Regions from separate parts of the Agrobacterium sp. K11 genome, predicted to be linked through region 3. Evidence: riboswitches for the same ligand, from Rfam matches in the RefSeq annotation. Region 3 holds a riboswitch; each other region holds the start of a gene.
What was found. Region 3 has a riboswitch for thiamine pyrophosphate ahead of thiC (phosphomethylpyrimidine synthase ThiC). Riboswitches for the same ligand answer to the same signal wherever they lie in the genome.
Positions count from the first base shown of each region.

Region 1: it holds a riboswitch for thiamine pyrophosphate, as region 3 does, so the genes downstream of both, thiB (thiamine ABC transporter substrate binding subunit) here and thiC (phosphomethylpyrimidine synthase ThiC) in region 3, are expected to answer to the same signal.
Region 2: it holds a riboswitch for thiamine pyrophosphate, as region 3 does, so the genes downstream of both, AC5SEO_RS03145 (ABC transporter permease) here and thiC (phosphomethylpyrimidine synthase ThiC) in region 3, are expected to answer to the same signal.

Region 1 covers NZ_JCAHRB010000009.1:180,670-185,300, reverse strand. The annotation lists gene AC5SEO_RS17505 (thiamine diphosphokinase) at 1-45, shown strand, start outside; gene AC5SEO_RS17500 (ABC-F family ATP-binding cassette domain-containing protein) at 50-1,876, shown strand; gene AC5SEO_RS17495 (VOC family protein) at 1,968-2,360, shown strand; TPP riboswitch at 2,406-2,516, shown strand; gene thiB (thiamine ABC transporter substrate binding subunit) at 2,555-3,568, shown strand; gene thiP (thiamine/thiamine pyrophosphate ABC transporter permease ThiP) at 3,588-4,631, shown strand, end outside.
Region 2 covers NZ_JCAHRB010000002.1:321,541-326,171, forward strand. The annotation lists gene AC5SEO_RS03135 (hydroxyethylthiazole kinase) at 1-455, opposite strand, end outside; gene AC5SEO_RS03140 (ABC transporter substrate-binding protein) at 458-1,402, opposite strand; gene AC5SEO_RS03145 (ABC transporter permease) at 1,399-2,184, opposite strand; TPP riboswitch at 2,313-2,415, opposite strand; gene AC5SEO_RS03150 (TadE/TadG family type IV pilus assembly protein) at 2,597-3,886, shown strand; gene AC5SEO_RS03155 (alpha-glucosidase) at 3,972-4,631, opposite strand, start outside.
Region 3 covers NZ_JCAHRB010000009.1:20,007-24,637, reverse strand. The annotation lists gene AC5SEO_RS16785 (amino acid--[acyl-carrier-protein] ligase) at 1-354, opposite strand, end outside; gene AC5SEO_RS16780 (acyl-CoA dehydrogenase family protein) at 359-1,540, opposite strand; gene AC5SEO_RS16775 (acyl carrier protein) at 1,540-1,791, opposite strand; TPP riboswitch at 1,972-2,083, shown strand; gene thiC (phosphomethylpyrimidine synthase ThiC) at 2,178-4,001, shown strand; gene thiO (glycine oxidase ThiO) at 4,003-4,631, shown strand, end outside.

The DNA of each region.
Region 1 (4,631 bases), 160 kb from region 3:
AAAGCCATCGTGCTCGCCCGCCCTTATGATCTGACCGGAGCCTGACGCCTTGGCACCCCCAATTTTGAAACTCGATGACATCAAGCTGACCTTCGGCGTAACCCCGCTGCTCGACGGCGCCAATCTTCAGGTGGAGCCGGGCGACCGCATCTGCCTTGTCGGACGCAACGGTTCGGGCAAGTCGACCCTGATGAAGATCGCCGCTGGTCTGGTCGAGGCGCAGTCTGGCGAGGTTTTCCGTCACCCCTCCGCCACCATCCGTTATCTGGAGCAGGCGCCGGATTTTGCCGGTTACGACACCGTGCAGGCCTATGCCGAGGCGGGGCTGGGACCTGGCGACGATCCCTATCGCGTTACCTATATTCTCGAGCATCTGGGCCTGACGGGACAGGAACATCCGGATAGCCTGTCCGGCGGCGAAGCGCGGCGTGCGGCCCTTGCCCGCGTCATGGCGCCTGAACCCGATATTCTGATGCTGGACGAGCCGACCAACCATCTGGACCTGCCCACCATCGAATGGCTTGAAGGCGAGTTGCAGCAGACGCGTAGCGCGCTGGTGCTGATCTCGCACGACAGGCGTTTTCTGGAAAAGGTTTCGACCTCGACCGTGTGGCTGGATCGCGGCCAGTCCCGTCGTCTCAATCGCGGTTTTGCGTATTTCGAGGAATGGCGCGACAAGGTGCTGGAAGAGGAAGAGCTGGAGCAGCACAAGCTCGGCAAGGCCATCGAGCGTGAAGAACACTGGATGCGTTACGGCGTGACCGCGAGACGCAAGCGCAACATGCGCCGCGTGGGCGAGCTTCAGGCAATGCGTGCGGACTATCGCGGCCACAAGGGACCGCAGGGGAGCGTGCAGGCGACGGCTGCGGAGGTGCGGGAATCCGGCAAACTGGTCATCGAGGCAGACGCAATCACCAAGTCTTACGGCGAGCGCGTGATCATCGCGCCGTTTTCGCTACGGGTGCATCGCGGTGATTGCATCGGTCTCGTCGGGCCGAACGGTGCCGGCAAGACAACGCTTTTGAAGATGCTGACCGGCCAGCTTCAGCCCGATAGCGGCACGGTAAAGCTCGGCACCAATCTGGAAATCGCGACGCTTGACCAGAAGCGTGAAGATCTCAATCCAAACGATACGCTCGCTCATTACCTCACCGACGGTCGCGGCGACAATTTGCTGGTCAATGGCGAGTTGAAACATGTGACGGGTTACATGAAGGACTTCCTGTTCCAGCCGGAACAGGCCCGCACGCCCATCCGCAACCTCTCCGGTGGTGAGCGCGCCCGTCTTATTCTTGCGCGCATTCTGGCGCGGCCTACCAACCTGCTGATCCTTGACGAGCCGACCAACGATCTCGATATCGAAACGCTCGATCTGTTGCAGGAAATCGTTGCGGGCTTTTCCGGCACGGTCATTCTCGTCAGCCACGACCGCGATTTCCTCGACCGTACCGTCACCTCCACAATCGCGCCCGCCAATCCGGACCAGCCGGATGGACGCTGGATCGAATATGCCGGCGGCTACTCGGACATGATGGCGCAACGCAAGGGTGCCGCAGAAGAAAAGCGCAAGGCGGAGAAGCAGGAAAAGGCAAAGACCGCCCCTTCCGCCTCCGCGTCGCAGGACCCCTCAAAGGCCAAGGGCAAGCTTTCCTTCAAGCAAAAATTTGCGCTCGAAAACCTTCCAAAGGAAATGGAGAAGGCGCAGGGCGAAATCGCCAAGCGTGAGCAGCGTATGGCCGATCCCAATCTGTTCACCAAGGACCCGGCTACCTTCAATACGCTGGCGCAGGAAATGACGAAGCTGCGCGAAAAGCTCGAAGCCATGGAAGAGGAATGGCTGGAGTTGGAGATGCTGCGCGAGGAAATTGAAGGGTGACTTGGTCGCGATTTCTTGACTGAGGTCTCATCCACCTTTGACAGGGAGGCGGAATTGCCGTTTCCTGTGCGGGTTCGGAGGAGTTCAGAAAATGCGCATGATCTTCGTCAATCTGCCGGTCAAGAATATCGAGACATCGAGAAGCTTCTTCACGGCTCTCGGTTTCACCTTCAATCCGGAATATTCGGATGACCGCACGCTCTGCATGATCGTTGAGGAGAACATCTTCGTGATGCTTCTTCAGGAGGAGCGTTTTCGCGATTTCATCAATGGCGATATCGCCGACGCCACACGCAGCACCGAGGTCCTGACCTGTCTCACAGCGGGAAGCCGTGAGGAAATCGACCGGATGATCGAAACGGCGCTCGCCTCGGGTGGCAGCAGCTGGAAACCGGTTCAGGATCACGGTTTCATGTATGCCGGTAGTTTTCAGGATCCCGACGGCCATGTCTGGGAACTGGTGCACATGGTGCAGCAGGCCTGACGGCAGCCATCTTGCCAATCAGAGACAGCGGGACTACATCATCATCTTGATCTAACGGGGTGTCTTTTGTGCTTGCGTGCAAAAGGCTGAGAGGCTTGCCAACCCGAAGAACCTGATCCGGTTCATACCGGCGGAGGGATTAGACGGCTTAAGGCAAGCGGCTATTTCCCTTTTCGTTTTTTGAGGAGATACCCGTGCGCCGTCGTCTTTTCCTGAATTCCCTCGTTGCCGTTTCGTTGTTTCTGCCCGGTCTTGCCACTGCTCAGGACAGACAGGAACTGACCGTCTACACCTATGAAAGCTTCGTTTCCGAATGGGGTCCCGGCCCCAAGGTGAAAGAGGCCTTCGAGAAAGTGTGCGATTGCACGGTCAATTTCGTCGGTGTGGCGGATGGCGTGGCGCTGCTCAACCGCCTGAAGCTTGAAGGGGCGGCGTCGAAGGCGGATGTCGTTGTTGGTCTCGACACCAATCTGGTCGCGGAAGCGAAACAGACCGGCCTCTTCGATATCAGCGGTATCGATGCATCGGCGGCCAAGGTGCCGGGCGGTTACAAGGACGACATTTTCGTCCCTTACGACTACGGTCATTTCGCCGTTGTCTATGACACGCAGACGATAAAAAATCCGCCGACGAGCCTGAAGGATCTGGTGGACGGCGATCCTTCACAGAAAATCGCCATTCAGGACCCGCGCACCTCCACGCCGGGGCTTGGCCTGCTGCTCTGGGTGAAGTCCGTTTACGGCGACAAGGCACCGGAAGCCTGGGCGAAGCTCCGGAAGCGCATTCTCACCGTCACGCCGGGCTGGTCGGAATCCTATGGCCTTTTCACCAAGGGTGAGGTGCCGATGGTGCTCTCCTACACCACGTCGCCTGCCTATCACATGGTCTCGGAAAAGACGGATCGCTATCAGGCCGCGGGTTTTTCCGAGGGGCATTACATCCAGATCGAGGTTTCCGGCCTTCTCAAAAACGCGCCGCACAAGGAACTGGCGAAGCAGTTCCTCGCTTTCACGCTCACATCAGGATTTCAGGATGCCATTCCGGAAAACAACTGGATGATGCCGGTCGCGGCAACGTCCACGCCCCTGCCCGAGGCATTTTCCAAACTCGTCGTACCGCAGAAGACCTTCCTGATGGACCCGGAAGAGGTGGCGAAGAACCGCAAGGCCTGGATCGACGAATGGCTTGCGGCCATGAGCATGAACTGAGCAAGAGGCACGCCCGCGCATGATGCTGCGTCGCGACTACAGATGGTCGATCATTGGCGGAACGGCGGCGTTTGCCGCCGTTTTCCTGTTCATGGCGCTTGCTGTATCAGCACTCCTGTCTTTCGATGCCGGCACATCCGCCACCGGAATCGTGGATGCCTACACGCTGCGCATCCTGCGCTTCACGCTCTATCAGGCAACGTTGTCCACTGTTCTTTCCATTGTTCTCGGCCTGCCGGTGGCGCTTGCGCTCTCCCGCAGACAGGATTTTCCGGGGCGGATTTGGATTATCAGGTTGATGGCTGTGCCGATGGGGCTGCCGGTCATCGTCGGCGCCTTCGGCATCATCACGATCTGGGGCAGGCAGGGTGTTTTGAATACTGCCCTTGTTTTTGCCGGTGCGGAGCAGCCCTTCAGTATTTACGGCCTTTCCGGCATTCTCATCGCCCATGTGTTTTTCAATCTGCCGCTTGCGGTGCGGCTGATGCTGGCCGGGCTGGAGCGGATTCCGGGCGAATATTGGCGGATGGCGGCAAGTCTTGGCATGGGGCCGGTTTCGGTTTTCCGCTTCATCGAGTGGCCGGCCGTCTCGCGGCTTGTTCCCGGTATTGCCGGGCTTGTCTTCATGCTGTGCGCCACCAGCTTCACGCTAGTGCTTCTGCTGGGCGGTGGACCGGCGGCGACGACACTTGAGGTCGCAATCTATCAGGCGCTGCGGTTTGATTTCGATCCGCAAAGGGCAATCGCGCTTTCGGTTTTGCAGATTGCAGTCACAGCAGTTCTGCTCGGCCTTCTTGCCTTTTTGCCATCGCCCGAGGCGGAAATTGCCTCGCTTGGCCGCCCTGTTCGCCGTTTCGACGGCAAGCGCGTTGGCGCGCGCCTGTGGGACGGAGCGGCAATCATTTTTGCGGTTCTGCTGGTCGGCCTGCCGCTTGTTGCCATAACCGTCTCGGGTTTGGGGGCCGATCTGCCGCGTCTTTTGTCAGCGCCGATCTTCCTGCGTGCGGCGGCGACCAGCCTTGCAATCGCTGCGCTCTCCGCAACTCTCGTCGTGCTCTGCTGC
Region 2 (4,631 bases), on a different contig from region 3:
CGCAGGTTATCGACAGGTCCGGTCTCTATCCTGATGGCGTTCGGAACAGCACCGATCAGGCTCATCTCAGCGCTGTTGCCGCGCACGATGGTGGGTCCAAGCGAGATCAGGTCACGCGCGAACGCCAGTCGCGATGGCGAATAGTCGCAATGCACGGGGTCCAGAATCCACGGCTTGCCAGCCGCGCGGGCGATCTCGACGGCAAATCGAATGACTTTTCGCCGGTCGGCGTCGAGCGTGCCGAGATTGATCGTCACCGCATCGGCTTTCGTGACGAAAGCACCGATTTCTTCGAGTGAGGTTGTCATCGAGGGTATGCCGCCGACAACGGTAATGCCGTCCGCGGTGAATTTCTGTACCACTGTGTTCATCAGGCAATGCACGCGCGGGCGCGTCTGCCTTACCCTTTCGAGGATCTCTGCGGCCTTCGCCGCAGTCGGAAAACTGTTTGCCATGGTTATTGCAACTCCACGGCAATGTCTTCCGCCGCCGGCGCCTGCTTGATCAGTTGCATGTCTTGCATGAAGGTGCCGAAGCGTGTGTAGCGGGCGCGATCGAGTGCGGCTGGACGTTTGGCGAAACGCGGCAGCGTATCGAAAAACGCCTGTTTGTTCAGCGCGTCGTCAAGGTTCGGATAGGCCTTGATGAAAAGCTGCCAGGATTCTTGCGGGTGGTTGGTGATGAAAATCGCCGCCTGCTCAACGGCCGAGAGAAAACGCGGCAGGCGGCTATCTTTCACGAGATCTCGATGGGTGACGAATATGAGCTCGTCATAGGCGGGCACGCCATGTTCCTCGGGGAAGAACGAGCGGCCTTCGTGGCCTTCAAGCTTCATCTGCGTCAGTTCGAAATTGCGGAAACCGCCAAGCGTGGCATCGACCTTGCCGGCGATCAGGGATGGCGAGAGTGAGAAATTGACGTTGACCAGTTCAACATCGTCCTTTGTCAGTCCCTCCTTCTCCAGCATGCGCTTCAGCATCGCATCCTCGAAACCGGAAACCGAGAAGCCGACCTTCTTGCCTTTCAGGTCCTTCAGGCTCTTGATCGGCCCGTCGGCCAGAACGGTGACGGTGTTCAGCGGGGTTTCCACCAGCGTGCCGAAACGGACGAGCGGCAGCCCTGCATCGTGGTCGAGATAGAGGTTCGGCTGATAGTGTACACCGATATCGGCCTGCTTTGCCGAGACCAGACGCGGTACGGCGGATGGGTCTGCGGGCGGAACCAGCTCAACGTCCAGCCCGGCATCTGCGAACAGGCCGCGTTCCTTGGCGATCACCATCGGAGCGTGGTCCGGGTTCACGAACCATTCCAGCAACACGGTAAGCTTGTCGGCCGCCTGCGATTGCACGGGCGCAAACACGCTTGCTGCCGCGACGACGAGGGAAAGAAGAGTTCGTTTCATGGTGCCGAAAGTCTCCGCAAATATTTGAAAGGAATGACGTGGTCTGTTTCTTTGGCCCAGGGGGCGAGGTTGGCCGTTGCCCGGTCGACGACAAGCCGCAGCAGCACCGCCATGACGGCGAGAATAGTCATGGCGGCGAACATTGTGTCGGTCTGCATGCGGGCATTGGACTGGATCATGACAAAACCGAGCCCGGCGGAGGCGCCCACCCATTCGCCAATGACCGCGCCGAGCGGGGCGAGCGGAGCTGCGACCCTCAGCCCGGAAATGAGTGCGGGAAGCGCCAGCGGCACACGCAGCCGGGTGAGGATTTGCCAGTGGCTCGCCTCCGTCAGCGAGGCGGCATCGAGGATTGTCCGATCCGTGCGGTTGAGGCCGTCGGTGAAGGCTGAAGCGACGGGAAAAAAGATGATGATCGCCGTCATGACAACTTTCGAGGCCATGCCGAAACCGAACCAGAGTACGAGAATAGGGGCCAGCACGAAGACCGGAAATGCCTGCAACACGAGAACCATGGGCCAGACGAGGCGGCCAAAACGCGGGACGGCGGCAATCGTAAAGGCAACGAGAATGCCGGCGGCAATGCCAGCCGCAAGCCCGACAGCCATTTCACCTGATGTCACCATGGCCTGTCCGAACAGGAAGGCTGGCTGGCGCAGGAGTGCTGCGGCAACATCGGCGGGCGAGGGCAGGATGTAGCGGGGCGGTGCAAACAGCCAGATGCCCAGCTGCCAGACAATCAGAATAAGAACGACGCCCTTCAGCGCATGGGAGGCACGCATCGGCCGGGACTCAGACGCAGCCGTACCGTATACGAAGGGAAGGATGTTTCATCATCATCGTTCGGTCTCCAGCTGTGGCGATCACGGAGATCCGGGCAAAGCGGAGAAGAGAAAGGGCAGTAACGCAAACGCGCTACAGTTTCCGTTCCTACGCCGGCATGACCCGGATCAGGTTCAAGGGTCCGGCTCATCGCCATCTCAGCACCGTCAGGTGCTCCCCTCGGAAGAGACTGTTTTGCTAGGAGGGTTTTGAAGTAATGTCAACTTTGAAAGTTAACGAGAATATTGGCGAATTTGCCGCGAACATATTAGTTATTGATTATATTAAGTTTATCAAAAATTAGTTATTTATTGAAACCGCTTTTCAATTCCGCTGTATTAGCTTCAGCTCCCAGATTGGTTGGGGGCGAACTTGAAAAACTTCTGGCGAGAGAAATCTGGAAATTTTGGCATTCTGACCGCGCTGCTCATGGTGCCTCTGTGCGGGGCTGCCGGTGTGGCGCTCGATATTACGCGCGGCATGTCGGTCAAAGCCGATCTGCAGCAGGCAGCGGATTCCGCGGCTCTGGCGGCAGTCGCCGATATGTCCGCAAGTGTTCAGGCGGCAAAGAAGATGTCGGGGGACGGTGTCATTCCCGTCGGCAATGAAGAAGCCCGGGCATTCTTCGATGGCAATCAGCGCGGCGACGCGGACTACACCATTACCTCGGTCGATGTTTCGGTGATCAAGCACGGCAATGTGGTCGAGTCGTCCGTCAGCTTCAAGGCGTCGGTCAGCACGACCCTCTCAGGGCTTCTGGGGAAGGATTTCGTTTCGGTTGCCGGCACGGCCACGGCCAAATACGAAACGGAAACCTTCAGCGATTTCTATCTTCTGCTTGATAATACGCCCTCCATGGGAGTGGGCGCGACACCCACGGATGTTGCCACCCTGGTTGCGAATACTGGCGATAAATGCGCTTTTGCCTGCCACATCGTGAAGGACGGCGTGGCAGACCCGAACAGCTATTACTTCAAGGCCAAGAAACTCGGGGTTACGACGCGTATCGACGTGGTTGCCAAGGCAACCGCCAGCCTGATGGACACGGCAAAGTCCACGCGCAAAAGCAGCAATCAATATCGCATGGCCGTCTATACCTTCGGGGAACGGGCGGAAGATACCAAGCTGCTTGAGGTCGTTTCGCTGACATCGGATCTGGACGCAGCAAAGAAAAAAGCTGGTGAAATCAACCTGATGTCAATCCCCTATCAGGGATACAACAACGACCAGCAAACAGATTTCGACCGGGCACTGATCCAGATTGGAGATAAGGTCGGCAGTTCGGGCACGGGCGCAAGCTCGGCGAACCCGGATAAGGTTATTTTCTTTGTTTCAGACGGGGTGGGCGACAGTTACAAGCCGTCCTCCTGTACGAAAAAACTGACGGGAGGCCGCTGTCAGGAGCCGATCGACATCAAAGACTGTACGAAACTGAAGGAAAAGGGTTTTCGTATCGCGGTGCTTTATACCACCTATCTGCCGCTGCCGACGAATGACTGGTATAATAGCTGGATCAAGCCCTTTCAGGCGGAAATTGGCTCACGCATGCAGAGCTGCGCTTCCCCGGGTCTGTACTTCGAAGTCAGCCCGTCCCAGGGCATCAGCGACGCGATGACGGTGCTGTTCAAGAAAGCCATTACATCACCACGCCTGACGGGCTGATGGCCGTCTAGCTAGGCCTGTTAAAGCATCGGTTGAACGCCGCAATATCTGCGGCGTTTTTTGGAAATGGCCGGAAGGTGATGCTTCAAGCGATATTACGAAGCCGTTCAAATAACGCAGTAAAGCGCGTTTCAGCGCGGTAGAACACAGCCGGCTGGCCTATCGGAGCCTCCACGGTGATCTCGTGCCCGCCAAAATACCGCGCGCCACTCCAAAGATGCATCCATTCCCCATCGCCCGGAAGGTAAAGCGTGCGCTGCGTCTCCCCCGCCTTCCACACTGGTGCGACCAGCATGTCGGCCCCGTAGAGATAGCTGTCCTGAATGGCATAGGTCTGCCGGTCGTTCTCGTGATGCAGGAAAAGCGGGCGCTGTACCGGCAGGCCGTTTTCGGCCGCTTCAGTGGAAAGCGATTTCAGATAGGGGGCGAGTGCGACATAGATTGCCGTCATGCGGGCAAAATGGCCAAGAACGGTCTCGTCCTGATCGATCTGGAGATTGTCGCGCGGGCGATTGCCCTCATGGGTTCGCATGACAGGAGTAAAGGCTGCCATCTCCGTCCAGCGCATGATGAGTTCCGGGGTTCTGACATTGCCGAACAGGCTGGTATAACCGCCAATATCGGAATGGTGATAGGCATTACCGAGAAGACCGGAGGACAGCGCACCGCATATGACAGTGACGAGACCGTCATGGCGGGAGAAATCGACGGACTGGTCACCGCCCCACAGCAGCGGGCAGTGGGC
Region 3 (4,631 bases):
CGGCGTCAGCACGATATCGGTTGCTTTCTGGTCCTTTGTCCAGTCGCCGCCCTCATCCATGGATTTGAGAAGGCTGACATGGTCAAGTTCGCAACCGCAGAAGGAATGCACCGTGCCCGCAAGCTGCGGGAAGCTTTTCATGTAACCGCTCTTTTCGAAATAGGCGCGGTTGATGCCGGGCGGGAAGCGGATCGCCTCTGCACTGTCCGGGCCGCCGGTGCGGTCGATCAGGCGTTCGAATGCGGCAATGACGTCCTCGAACTGGCCGCTGCGTCCGTAAAGACCATCGACACCCGTTTCAATCAGCAGGCCTTCTTCGAACAGTCGATCGAGAAACGATGTTTGCATATCCATGGTCTTATCCCAAGAGGCTGGTGTCCTGCTTGTGAACCAGCAGGAGATTGGCGGAATTGCCGAGAATACGGTCGTTGGAAATCATCAGGCGCGCGGAATGCGCGTCGCGAAGGTGTCGGCCAAGGCTGTAGGGCGTACCGTTCTTGTAACCCATGATGCCGCAGACCAGCATCGCTTGGTCGATGATCTCTAGAATGGTTTCCGAAGAACAGATCTTCACATTGTTCATGGCAACCGCGAACGCCATGGACATCAGCTTGTCCGGGTCGCTCTTGGTGTCTTCGTAAGCCTTTACGCCCGCAATGACGTTGGATTTGACCACCTGCAATTTCGTGGAAATTTCGGCAATGTGGATAGCGCCTGGCGGTGTGACACCGGGCGACTTGCGTGCAGCCGTCCTGACGAAGGATTGCGCGCGCAGCACCGCATCCGACGCGATGCCATACCAAACGGCGCTCCACAGAAGATGCGAGCTTGCAAGCATGGATTGCGCAGCGATTTCCGCAAATGGTTTTGGGAATATCTGCACCGCCGGTGCCTCGCCGCGGAACAGGAAACCGTCCGAACAGGTGCCGCGCATGCCGAGTGTGTCCCAGACATGGGTCTTCTCGAGCCTGTACTGATCTTTCAGGAAGACGGTCATCACCTGATCGGCCGGGGCGGCATCCTTGTGGGCGCGCGAGGTGATGAGGATGGCATCCGCATTGCTGCCGTAGGAAATGACGGTGGCGTCCTTCTCCAGCCGGCAAATGTCTCCTTCGACCTCGATAGCGCAGATGGAATTGCGCAGATTGCCGCCGATTCCGCCTTCGGTCGTGGCCGAGGCGAGCAGAAGCTGTTCGCTTGCAATGCGGCTCATGAAGCCCGCATGCCATGGGCTTGTCTCGCCGTGTTCCACAAGGCTCGATGCCTTGATGTGGTGCATGGCGAAAATCATCGCGGTTGCCGAACAGGCCTGGCCAAGCCGGGCGCAGATATCGGCGATTTGCTGTATGGATGCGCCTTCGCCACCAAGAGAGGACGGGACCTGAATGCCGAGAAGGCGCTCTTGTCTCAGCGCCTGGACGGCTTCCTCCGGGAAGCGACCGGTGACGTCCACCTCGTCCGCGTGTTTGGCGGCAATTGCTGCGACGCGGCTTGCGCGCGCGGACAGCGTTTCATCCTGCGGCGCAACGGTCACATTCATCAGGCTGCCTCTTTACCATCCAGAATGAGCTTAACGGTGTCTTCAATGGCCTTGATGCTGGCAAAGGACTTGCGGTTCAAGAGGTTGTCGGGGAATTCGATATCGAAAGCTTCCTCGATACCCAGCATCAATTGCACCGATGCAAAGGAAGAAAGACCCGCCGCATAAAGATCTGCTTCGTTTTCAATCGTATCGACGGGGGTAGGAAGCTGGCCGAATTTTGCCAGTATTTCACGAATAGTCGCATTCATTCCGACTTATCTCCCATGAATTTAACATCAGGATGGTTTGTGCTTATCGTTAATTTGAAAACGATAATATTCGCCTAAACCGTTAGGTTAATTACCACTAACGGCGCTTTTGTTGTTCGTCCACCTTTGCCAGCCATCAGCAGCACCCTTGACAAATGTCGGGCGGTGTTTTCTCTTGTGTCCATTCACCAGGGGTGTCCCGTCAAGGGGCTGAGATTCTGCTTTTATGCGCAGTGACCCGTTGAACCTGATCCAGTTCATACTGGCGTAGGGACGGTGCAAAGACCGAAGGTCGGATTGCGTGTAACTTGCGCTGCCGACGCGTCGGTATTTTCCATCATTCCGGCTCGAACTGGGTCTCCACTGTCAAACTTTGGAGCCTCATGATGAATATCGTTGCCAAGAATATCCCGCTTGTCGTCACAACCGGGCCGCATCCCGCCTCCACGAAAATCCACAAAACCGGAATTTTGCATCCGCATATTCGCGTGCCCATGCGCGAAATCGCCGTCCACCCGACGGCGGGCGAACCGCCGGTCACGGTCTATGATTCCTCAGGCCCCTATACCGATCCATTGCATAACGTTCTGATCGAAAAGGGTCTGCCACGCCTGCGTCACGACTGGGTTGTAGCGCGCGGCGATGTCGCGGCTTACGACGGTCGGCACGTCAAACCGGAGGATAACGGCTTTGCCACCGGCGAGCGCCTGACGCCGGAATTCGCCGTGCGCCACCAGCCGCTGAGGGCCACGGAAGGAAAAGCCGTAACGCAGCTTGCCTATGCGCGGGCAGGCATCATCACGCCGGAAATGGAGTTCATCGCCATCCGCGAAAATCTGGGGCGCGAAGCGGCGAAGGAGAAGCTGGCTCGTGATGGCGAGAGTTTTGGCGCGCAGATACCCGATTATGTGACGCCGGAGTTCGTCCGTCAGGAAGTCGCATCGGGTCGCGCCATCATCCCTGCCAACATCAATCACCCCGAGCTTGAGCCGATGATCATCGGCCGTAATTTTCTGGTCAAGATCAACGCCAATATCGGCAATTCCGCCGTCACTTCCTCCATGGCCGAAGAGGTGGAGAAGATGGTCTGGGCGATCCGCTGGGGTGCCGATACCGTCATGGACCTTTCGACCGGGCGCAACATCCACAATATCCGCGAATGGATCATCCGCAATTCGCCGGTACCGATCGGCACAGTGCCGCTTTATCAGGCGCTGGAGAAGGTCAACGGCATTGCCGAGGACCTGAATTGGGAAGTGTTCCGCGACACGTTGATCGAACAGGCGGAGCAAGGCGTGGATTATTTCACCATCCATGCCGGTGTTCGGCTGCATTACATTCCGCTTACCGTCAACCGTGTCACCGGTATCGTCTCACGCGGCGGGTCGATTATGGCCAAGTGGTGTCTGCATCATCACAAGGAAAGCTTCCTCTATGAGCATTTCGACGAGATCTGCGACATCTGCCGTGCCTATGATGTTTCCTTCTCGCTGGGTGACGGGTTGCGGCCCGGTTCGATTGCCGACGCCAACGACGCCGCGCAATTTGCCGAGCTGGAGACGCTCGGTGAGTTGACACAGATCGCATGGGCGAAGGATTGCCAGGTCATGATTGAGGGCCCCGGCCATGTGCCGATGCACAAGATCAAGGAGAACATGGACAAGCAGTTGAAGACATGCGGTGAGGCGCCCTTTTATACGCTTGGGCCGCTAACGACCGATATCGCCCCCGGTTACGACCACATCACTTCCGGCATCGGGGCAGCGATGATCGGCTGGTTTGGCACGGCGATGCTCTGCTATGTCACGCCGAAGGAACATCTGGGTCTGCCTGATCGTAACGACGTGAAGGTCGGTGTCATCACCTACAAGATCGCGGCTCACGCTGCCGATCTCGCCAAGGGTCATCCGGCAGCACAGGTGCGGGACGATGCGCTGTCGCGTGCAAGGTTCGAGTTCCGTTGGGAAGACCAGTTCAACCTGTCGCTGGATCCGGACACGGCGCGCTCCTTCCATGACGAGACCCTGCCGAAGGAGGCGCACAAGGTCGCACATTTCTGCTCGATGTGCGGGCCGAAATTCTGCTCGATGCGGATTTCCCACGACATCCGCGCCGAGGCGCAGAAGGAAGGGCTGGAGGCCATGGCCGCGCGCTTCAAGGAAGGTGGCGAGCTTTACATGCCGCTCGCGACCCCGGCAGACGGCCAGTAGCATGCGTGTCCTTGTCAAGGGAACGGGGGTCGCCGGTCTGACGGCGGCCTTCGAACTGGCGCGGCGCGGTGCAACCGTGGAGGTTTCGGAGCGCAATGCTGAAGCCTCGCGCGGCGCATCCTTTTACGCGGGCGGAATGCTGGCGCCCTGGTGCGAGCGTGAAAGTGCGGACGAGGCGGTACTAATGCTCGGCCAGGCGGCTCTCGACTGGTGGGATGAGGCGACCCCCGGCCTTGTCATCAGACACGGCACGCTGGTCGTCGCGCCCGCCCGCGACAAAGCCGAGCTTTCGCGTTTCGCATCCAGAACCGCAGGGTACCGATGGGTGGATGAGGGTGAAATCGCCGCTCTGGAGCCTGACCTTGCCGGGCGGTTCCGCTCCGGGCTTTATTTCCCGGGCGAGGGGCATCTCGATCCGCGCCTTGCGCTCAAATCGCTGCATACGCGGCTTTGCGGCTTGGGCGTGCGGTTTCATATGGGTATTCCGGTGGATGAGCAGCCGTTCGATCGGGTGGTGGATTGCACGGGCGCTGCGGCGGTGGGCGAGATTGCCAATCTTCGCGGCGTGCGGGGAGAAATGCTCTATCTCGCCACGTCAGAGGTTTCCCTGTCGCGCGCCGTCCGGCTCTT